DNA from 3 places in the Rhizobium sp. BK491 genome. Region 1 is predicted to be linked to each of the others. Evidence: riboswitches for the same ligand, from Rfam matches in the RefSeq annotation. Region 1 holds a riboswitch; each other region holds the start of a gene.

The links. A riboswitch is a leader RNA that binds a small molecule or an ion and turns the genes downstream of it on or off. The one in region 1 is predicted to bind thiamine pyrophosphate.
Region 2: linked by a shared signal. The riboswitch ahead of thiB (thiamine ABC transporter substrate binding subunit) and the one ahead of thiM (hydroxyethylthiazole kinase) in region 1 are both predicted to bind thiamine pyrophosphate.
Region 3: linked by a shared signal. The riboswitch ahead of thiC (phosphomethylpyrimidine synthase ThiC) and the one ahead of thiM (hydroxyethylthiazole kinase) in region 1 are both predicted to bind thiamine pyrophosphate.

The regions. Positions count from the first base shown of each region.
Region 1 is NZ_JACIAR010000003.1:839,319-842,594, forward strand. Features, by position in the region: gene thiE (thiamine phosphate synthase) at 1-471, opposite strand, end outside; gene thiM (hydroxyethylthiazole kinase) at 468-1,271, opposite strand; TPP riboswitch at 1,322-1,418, opposite strand; gene FHX05_RS18310 (DUF1127 domain-containing protein) at 1,652-1,798, shown strand; gene yghU (glutathione-dependent disulfide-bond oxidoreductase) at 2,362-3,237, shown strand.
Region 2 is NZ_JACIAR010000005.1:385,213-388,488, forward strand. Features, by position in the region: gene FHX05_RS23630 (MDR family MFS transporter) at 80-1,615, shown strand; TPP riboswitch at 1,686-1,802, shown strand; gene thiB (thiamine ABC transporter substrate binding subunit) at 1,888-2,880, shown strand; gene thiP (thiamine/thiamine pyrophosphate ABC transporter permease ThiP) at 2,888-3,276, shown strand, end outside.
Region 3 is NZ_JACIAR010000003.1:554,713-557,988, reverse strand. Features, by position in the region: gene FHX05_RS16980 (porin) at 131-1,222, opposite strand; TPP riboswitch at 1,831-1,962, shown strand; gene thiC (phosphomethylpyrimidine synthase ThiC) at 2,055-3,276, shown strand, end outside.

The DNA of each region.
Region 1 (3,276 bases):
GCAAAGCCTGACGATGCGGGCAAGCCCGTCAAAGCCGATCGGTTGCTTGTGGTCGGGTTTGGTGGGTGTGGCAAAGACCGGACCGATCCCGGCATAGTCGATGATTCCGGCATCTATGGAGGAGGCGAGAGCCTCCGTTTCCACCGAGAGGCCGAGGATCATGTCCGGGCCGATCAGGCGGCGGGCGTCGGCGGCATTCATATCTTCCTGACCGATGTGAAGGCCATCGGCGCCGATGGCGATGGCAGCCTCGACATTGTCGTTGACGATCAGCCGGACATTCGTTCCGTGCAGGATTTGCTTGAGGGCGAGGCCAGTCTCGATCATGGCCGCGGTTGACGCTTCCTTGTCGCGAAGCTGGACGATGGTAACGCCGCCGGCAACCGCTGCACGGGTCGTTTCAATCATGCCGATATTGGCGCACAGTACCGGATCGAGGACAAGATAGAGCGAGAGATCGAAGTCTTTCATGCCGCAGATATCCTTGCGTCGCGATCCAGTGTCTCCGGGCTCAAAGCGGCGAGTGCGTCAAGGAAGCGCCAGGAGAAGGAGCCTGGTCCCCCAGCAGCGGCCCCCGCCTGTTCGCCGGCCACGGCAAAGACGGCAAGCGCCGCTATGGTCGCATGGAACGGATCATCCGGAGCTGCCGCCGCAAACGCACCGACGAGGCAGGTTAGCGAGCATCCAAGTGCGGTTACTTGCGGTATCAATGGCGAACCGCCTGCAATGCGCTTCGCCTTCTGCCCATCCGTCACGAAATCCGTAACGCCTGTGACTGCCACTACGCAGCTGTGCTTTTCCGCGAGTTGAAGGGCGGAATCTTCCGCCTGCTCGACGGCATCGCGGCTATCGACGCCCTGGCCGCGGCTCGTCCCGCCGGCAAGCGCGATGATCTCGGATGCGTTGCCGCGAATGATTGTCGGCTTTAGTTCCAACAAGCGCGTGATGGCATCGCGGCGAAACCCTGTCGCATAATGGGCGACGGGATCGAGGACCCAGGGCTTGCCCGTCTCGTTTGCCGACTGAGCGGCCTTCCGCATGCCCGCAAGCCAGCCGGACGAAAGCGTGCCGATATTGATCGTCAGCGCGCCGGAGATAGCGGCAAACTCTCCGGCTTCCTCTTCGGCATGTACCATTGCCGGCGATGCGCCGGCGGCAAGCATCACATTGGCCGCGATATTCATGGCGACGAAATTGGTGATGCATTGCACCAGCGGAGGGTTCGCCCGCATGGTGCGAAGTAGATTGCCTGCAGTTGTTTGGTCTTGCATATCGCCCCTTTCAGGCGGCGAGACGCGTAGGGACGACGTGCTTCAGCTTCGCGAGGTCCCGAGCGACTTCCTCCGCCAGCATGATCTGGTTCAGGTTCGAAGGGTGCTTCTCAGCCCGCCGGATAGCGGACGCCCCTGTCTCTCATCTCTCTTCTTTTCGCAGACAAAGGCGGCGCTGTCATCAGCGAATCGCAAAGGCAGGCGTGACCGACGAATGAAGATCGCCTGCATTTCGGGCGACGCATGCAGTAGACGCATAGGTGCAGTGATTCCTTAGCTCTGCAAAAAGCCAATGGGTTCGACTATATAGTTCCTATCGAAGCGACGGGAGCGCCAAGCACGGCTGCTCAGCTTCGAAAGCCCAAGGAAAGGGGATCATCATGAACGTAGCACGCTCTTTCAACAACTGGCGCAAGTATCGTCAGACGGTCGCCGAACTGGGCCGTATGTCCACGCGCGAACTGCACGACCTGGGTATCGATCGCGGTGAGATCCGCAATGTTGCCCGCGCAGCGGTCGCTCGCTAACGGCCGCGACGGCTCCTTATAAAAACTGCATTATACCAGCGCCTGTTCCCCCGAGCAGGCGCTTTTGCTTTATGGGCATCCCGCTCATTCTTCGCCGCCCTGGCTGAAGATTACGATCGACCCAGCTGCCCGATTTTCGCATGGCGCATAACTGCCTTGCAAAGAAATGCCTATGAACTGAGCAAAAGACTGGTATGTTCGTATTCATCGAAGCGATGCATCTCCTCCCGCATCCCTTCGCTTGGCAGACGTCCTTATCCTCCTCCCAGGGACGGCTGCAGGAATAGTGGAACTCCTCCTCCCATCCGCTGTTCGGTTCTTGTAAAAAGCCTGCCGCTCCTCCTCCCGCGGCAGGCTTTTTCGTTTCATGAACCTCCAGGCATTTGCCAATGGCCTAACGCGATCGAAGAGTCCGCGCCCTAACCCAGGCGGCAAGAGCGCTTCCGCGTTAAAGAGTGCGCATTCTCCTCTCGCAAAAATGGAGAGCGGCCCCTATGTGCGATCTATGTAGCGCGCTACATCGAAGATCGCCCAAATTCGATTCCCGAAAAAGGAGGATGCCCATGACCGGCCCTGCCGAATATACCCCGCCGAAAATCTGGACCTGGAACAAGGCCAACGGCGGCCAGTTCGCCAATATCAATCGCCCGATTGCCGGCCCGACTCACGAGAAGGAGCTGCCGCTAGGACGCCATCCCCTTCAGCTCTATTCGCTTGGAACGCCCAACGGCGTGAAGGTCACGATTATGCTCGAAGAGCTGCTGGCGCTTGGTCACAGCGGTGCGGAATATGATGCCTGGCTGATCAAGATTGGTGAGGGCGATCAATTCGGCAGCGGTTTCGTTGACATCAATCCGAATTCGAAGATCCCGGCTTTGCTCGACCGCAGTGGCCCGAAGCCGGTTCGCGTTTTCGAATCGGCCTCGATTTTGATGTATCTCGCCGAAAAATTCGGCGCCTTCCTGCCGACCGAGCAGCCGGCTCGGGCCGAATGCATCTCCTGGCTGTTCTGGCAGATGGGCAGCGCGCCCTATCTCGGCGGCGGTTTCGGTCATTTCTACGCCTATGCGCCGACGAAGATCGAATACGCGATCGACCGTTTTGCCATGGAGGTGAAGCGTCAGCTCGATGTTCTCGATCGTCGCCTGGCCGAAAGCGAATATATCGCCGGCAGCGACTATACGATTGCCGATATCGCCATCTGGCCGTGGTACGGCGGTTTGGCCAAGGGGTGGCAATACGGCGCGGCCGAGTTCCTGCAGGTGCAGGACTATAAGAACGTGCAGCGCTGGGCCGAGCAAATCTACTCGCGTCCTGCCGTCAAGCGCGGCCGCATGGTCAACCGCATGTCGGGCGATCCATCTGAGCAGCTGCGTGAGCGCCATGATGCCAGCGACTTCGAGACGAAGACGCAGGATAAGCTGGAAGCCGCCGGCTGATCCGACCATTCGCTTTGCAGAAATGAGCTCGCGGCCCTC
Region 2 (3,276 bases), on a different contig from region 1:
ATATTCACCCATGAAGACCGGGCGTCCCGCGCATTCGCTCGATAGCGCAGCGTTCCGGCCCAGTTCGGGTTCTTGCTCCATGGACATGCAGACAGGCTTCACACCGCTCGTGGCGGATCACAAACGGCGGCTGATTCTTTTCCTCTTTCTGATGACTGCCATGTTCATGGCAACGCTCGACAACCAGATTGTCTCGACGGCACTGCCGACGATCGTCGGCGAGTTCGGGCATCTGGATCGCTTCGGCTGGATCGGCTCGGCCTATCTTCTCTCGCTTTCCGCCGTCATGCCCGTCTACGGCAAACTCGGTGATCTCTTCGGCCGCAAATATGTGATGATGACGGCGATCGCGATCTTCACGGTCGGCTCTGCCGTCTGCGGTCTAGCCGTCTCGATGGATACACTGATCGCCGCCCGCGTCCTTCAAGGCTTCGGCGGGGGCGGCATCATGGTCTCGATCTTCGCCGTCAACGCCGATCTTTTCGAGCCGCGCGAGCGTGCGCGCTACCAGAGCTATTCGAGCCTCGTGCTGATGGCGTCGGGCGCCATCGGCCCCGTTCTCGGCGGCACGATGAGCGATCTTTTCGGCTGGCGTTCGATCTTCCTCGTCAACGTGCCGATCGGCTTCATCGTGCTTGCCGGCCTGGCCTTCATGCTGCCCTACCGCAAGCCTGCCCGCCGTCCGAAGATTGATTATGCCGGCGCCATCGTCCTTGCCCTGACGACGACAAGCATTGTGCTTGCTGCCGACGGAAGCGAACTCTTCGGGTCGCTGCTATCACCGCAATGCCTTGGTATTATTGCCTTCGGGGTAATCTGCGCCATCGCCTGGGTCTTCATCGAGCGCCGCGCACCCGAGCCGATTGTGCCGATGACGCTGTTCCGCAATCCGACATTCGGCCTTCTCCTGATCCTCTCGATCACCAGCGGCGCCGTCGCCATCGGCATGGTCAATTACTTCGCGCTCTTCCTGCAGACGACGACAGGCCTTTCTCCCTCCATGGCCGGGCTGCTGTTCATTCTCCTGACCGGCGGCATCGTCTGCGGCTCGCTCTCCGCCGGCCGGCTGATCGCGGCCAAAGGCCGTTACAAGCCGTTTGCCGTCGCCAGCGCCAGCTGCAGCACCATCGCATTCGCCTCGCTCGCCTTCGTCCATGCCGGTACGCCCATCGTCCTCATTGGCGGCCTGATGCTGCTGCACGGCATCGGCATCGGCCTTGCCCAGCAGGTGCCCGTTATCGGCGTACAGAATGCAGCGGCTGCCCGCGACGTTGGCGCCGCGACCGGTGCCGTCACGCTGTCGCGCATGGGCGGCGCCTCCATTGCCATCTCCATTTACGGCGCCATCATCGCCGCCAAACTCGGCAATGTCGGCGTCTCCATATCCGGCGTACCGAACATCGAGGAGCTGACGCCCAAGATGATGGCCGCCTTGCCCGAGATTACCCGCGAGGCCGTCGCCAACGCCTATGCGAGCGCCTTCAGCCCGTTGTTCATAACGGCAGCCGGCATCTGCATGTTTGGTCTCTTGACCTCGCTGACACTGAAGAATGTGCAGCTCCCGGGTGCCGCGAAGAAATTCGAAAGCCCGGCGGTCGCGGAAGCTGCCGAGTAAATCCTTCCTGCTGCAATCGGCAAGGGAATCATTTCCCTTGTCATCCCTCCGTCACAAGGCTAAATCTGCCGACGCTCTAACGGGGTGCCTTATGTCCTTCAGGACATTTGGCTGAGAGGCTTTCACCGGCCAACCCGCGGAACCTGATCCGGCTAACACCGGCGGAGGGATTAGACGCGTGACGAAATCATAGCGCCCTTTCCCCTTCAAGACGAAACCAAAGTGGAGGCGCTGTCGTGCAAAACCGATCGCTATTGTCATTCTTCACCGGCCTGGCCCTTGCCGCCGGCGCAACGTTTTTTGCTTCTCAGACGGCTGAAGCAGCCGACAAGACCCTGACCATCTACACCTATGAAAGCTTCACGGCCGACTGGGGTCCTGGCGCCAAGGTCAAGGCCGCCTTCGAAAAGACCTGCGGCTGCACGGTCAACTATGTTGCCGTCACCGATGGCGTTGCACTTCTCTCCCGCCTCAAACTGGAAGGGACCGGCACTAAGGCCGATGTCGTTCTCGGCCTCGACACTAATCTCATCGACGAAGCGAAGGATACAGGCCTCTTCGACGCAAGCGGCGTCGACACCTCGGCCCTCAAGGTTCCCGGCGGTTTCACGGACGACGTCTTCGTGCCCTACGACTACGGCCATTTCGCCGTGATCTATGATAGCCAGACCGTCAAGAACCCGCCCAAGAGCATGAAGGATCTCGTCGAAGGCGATCCCAATCAGAAGATCGTCATCGAGGATCCGCGCACCTCGACGCCGGGTCTCGGCCTGCTGCTCTGGGTCAAGTCGATCTATGGCGACAAATCCGCCGATGCCTGGGCGAAGCTCAAAGGCCGCATCCTGACGGTCACTCCCGGCTGGTCGGAAGCCTACGACCTGTTCACCAAGGGCGAAGCGCCGATGGTGCTCTCCTACACGACGTCACCGGCCTATCACATGATCGAAGACAAGACCGATCGCTATCAGGCCGCCGCCTTCTCGGAAGGGCATTACATTCAGATCGAGGTCGCTGGCCTCATCAAGTCCTCGCCGAACAAGGAACTTGCCCGCGATTTCCTGAAATTCATGATCTCCACCGGCTTCCAAGACATCATTCCGACAAGCAACTGGATGATGCCGGTTTCCGCCACTTCCGAGCCGCTGCCGGATGCCTTCAGCAAGCTCGTCGTGCCGTCGAAGACCTTCCTGATGAGCCCTGCGGACGTCGACAAGAACCGTAAAGCCTGGATCGACGAATGGCTGACCGCCACCAGCGGCAACTGATGCCTTGATCATACTCACGGCACCCGAGCGAAGACGCGCTATTTCTGGCGGGGCGTTCAGCCTCGGCAGCATTGCGCTCTTCGTCGGGATCGCCGTTCTTGTTCTTATCTCCGCCGGCATCGAATCCGGCAGCGACACCTCGCTCACAGACCCATATCTACTGCGCATCCTGCGCTTCACACTGCTGCAGGCGGTGCTTTCGACACTGCTCTCCATTGTGCTCGCCATTCCGGTCGCCCGCGCATTGGCGCGCCAGCCGCGCTTTCCCGGCCGGCTGTGGCTGATCCGACTGATGGCCGTGCCGATGGGCCTGCCGGTGCTGATAGGCGCACTAGGCCTGCTCGGCATATGGGGCAGGCAGGGGCTCATCAATCAGGCGCTATCAGCACTCGGCCT
Region 3 (3,276 bases), 280 kb from region 1:
AAATAAAAAAGGATCCGGAGGGAAAGCCAGATCCTTTGCTTTGATCGGAGGTCAACCGATCGATGAAAGAAGCCTGACGGATTGGAACGTCAGGCTTCTCTTACCCGGCATTGAGCCGGGTAATTCAATATTAGAAGCTACGCTCGAAGCGCAGGATACCAGCCCACTGATCCTGGTTCACAGAATCGAAGTTGGTGTAGGAGACTTCCGGCTCGATGAGCAGGTTCTTGACCGGGTTCCACTTGACGTTGGTGGTTGCGGCAAAAATCTTCGAGTCGGTGTAGGCGAGCTGCAGGTTCCACTTCAGCTTTTCGTTGATCGGAACGCCAACGCCGCCCCAAACAGCCCAGTCACCCCAGCCGCACTTCGATGCATCGTTAACCGGGCAAGCCGAACGATCGAGGTTGGTACCGGCATACTTGTTCAGCTTGTCGCCGTCGGTGTTCCAGCCGCCCATCAAGAAGGCCGAGAAGGTACCGAAGTCAGCATCGACACGAGCCTTGATGGCGCCTTCTTCGACGATCGAGTCGTAACCGCCAACGACCTTGAAGCCCCATGCACCGGACTTGAAGCCAGCACCGGCAACGACGTCAGGAGCGTAGTGGTTGCCCTTGTCGTCAGACCACCAGCTGGAGCCATAGGAAGCGCCAGAACCGCTGGAGTTCGAGTCTTCAACCGAGACCACAGCCGTGAAGCCGTTGCCGGCGTCGTAGTTGTAGGTCAACTGGTTGAGTTCGTACGGACCGTCATAGATCACGTCGTCGTTGATGACGTCGCCGGCATAACCGATGTAGGAGTTGTACTGCGAGTCAGCCTTACCGACGAGGAAGCCGCCGAGGCTGATGTTTGCGAACAGCAGCTTCGTGGAGGTGGAGTTGCCGTCATTCCAGTCCCAACGGATGACCGTGTTGGTCTTCAGCGGGCCGTATTCGGTGTCGGTTGCCGTGTCGACGCTCAGCTCCGCACGGGTGTGCCACAGCGTACCGTTATGGCTGTTCGGGTTGTAGGCATCGTACCACTCGCCTTCGGTACGGACGCGGCCGCCGATCTTGAGGCAGGTTTCGGTGCCTGGAATGAAGAAGTAGCCAGCGCCGTATGCGTCGCAGATGCGAACGTATTCCAGCGGCTCGGGCTCAGCAGCGACGATCGCGTCAGCCGCATGGGCGCCAGAAACTGCTGCCAGCGCAGCAGCGGAGCCGAGAAGAAGGCTCTTGATGTTCATTTTAAACTCCTGGTTGCAATATGCATTCCAATTTACCGCGAGTACAAAGCTGGAACACCACCCTGAGGATTACGTCGGTTTAAACGCACCCGGGCAGTCCGGCAGATACGCACCTGATGTCGGCTTGAGTCCCCTCTAACCTCCATAATTCACCCCGCGGCAAAGGTTTTGAAATGCCTCTACCGATCCGGCCGATTGCTCGTCCGTAAGACAGTTATGTCCTATATTTGGTTTACAAACAGCCCGTATGTTTGTCAATTCTGTGAAACCCGCCCCGGCATTAGACTTGATTGCTGTTGCTTAAATGCAACTGGTGGCTGGCTGAGCCTTTTACTGCCGGAATAGTCAGCGTCGCCAAGGTTCAAGAATTCGCACCAAATCGAGACAGCCTTCCCCAATCAGGCTCGAGATCCGGAATTTTCATCGGTACCATTTATGCGGGAACGGGCATGGATCAAGAGCAGCGTCATCGAAGATGATGATCGCGCCTATCGGAGGCTCGCCCCTATAGAATCCAAGCCGCCCCCGCGCCACAATGGTCAATCGATTGAGAAAACGCGACCGTCGTTGCGGGGTTGACAGAGAACAAGGGTAAGGCATAGCCTTTCCGTATTCACCAGGGGGGTCCCGGCAAGGGGCTGAGATACTGCTGGACAATGAGGCTTTGCCTCCTGTGGCGCAGTGACCCGTTGAACCTGATCCAGTTCATACTGGCGTAGGGACGGTGCAAGCGCTCGAAGGCTTCGGATTCCCGCGTGGATTCCATGCCGGCGTCTTTTCATCATTCCGGCTGATTGACTGGGTCTCCAACTGCAACTTGGAGCCTCAAACCATGAATATTGCCGCAAAGAACCTCACTCCGACCGTCACCACCGGCCCGCTGCCGGCATCCGCGAAAATCTATGTTCCCGGAGAGATCCACCCGGACATCCGCGTGCCGATGCGCGAAATCAGCGTCCATCCGACCTCGGGCGAGCCGCCTGTCATTGTTTATGATTCTTCCGGCCCCTACACGATCGAGGGCGCCGATATCCGCATCGAGGAGGGTCTATCTCAGCTACGCCGCGACTGGGTTCTCGCTCGCGGCGATGTCGAGACTTATGAAGGCCGGCATGTGCGCCCTGAAGACAATGGTTTCGTCACCGGCGAGCGGCTGACACCGGAATTTCCGGCCAAGCGCCAGCCCCTGCGGGCGAAAGACGGCAAGGCGGTCACCCAACTCGCCTATGCGCGCGCCGGCATCATCACGCCGGAAATGGAATTCATCGCCATTCGCGAAAATCTCGGCCGCAAGGCCAAGGCAGAAGCCCTGATTCGCGATGGCGAAAGCTTCGGCGCCCATATTCCGGATCATGTCACCCCGGAGTTCGTCCGCCAGGAAGTTGCGAGCGGCCGGGCGATCATTCCGGCCAACATCAATCACTCCGAAAGCGAGCCGATGATCATCGGCCGGAACTTCCTGGTGAAGATCAACGCGAATATCGGCAATTCCGCGGTCACCTCCTCAATGGCGGAGGAAGTCGAGAAGATGGTCTGGGCTGCCCGCTGGGGTGCCGATACCGTCATGGATCTTTCGACCGGCCGCAACATCCACAACATCCGCGAATGGATCATCCGCAATTCGCCGCTGCCCATCGGCACGGTGCCGCTCTACCAGGCGCTGGAAAAAGTCGGCGGCATTGCCGAGGAACTGACCTGGGAAATCTATCGCGACACGCTGATCGAGCAGGCAGAACAGGGCGTCGACTATTTCACCATCCATGCTGGCGTGCGGCTCCATTACATCCCGCTTACCGTCAATCGCGTCACCGGTATCGTCTCGCGCGGCGGTTCGATCATGGCCAAGTGGTGTCTGCATCACCATCGCGAGAGCTTCCTCTACGAGCATTTCGAGGAAATCTGCGATATCTGCCGTGCCTATGACGTCTCCTTCTCGCTTGGCGACGGCCTGCGCCCCGGCTCGATAGCTGACGCCAACGACGCCGCGCAGTTCGCCGAACTGGAGACACTCGGCGAGCTGACGAAGATCGCCTGGGCCAAGGATTGCCAGGTGA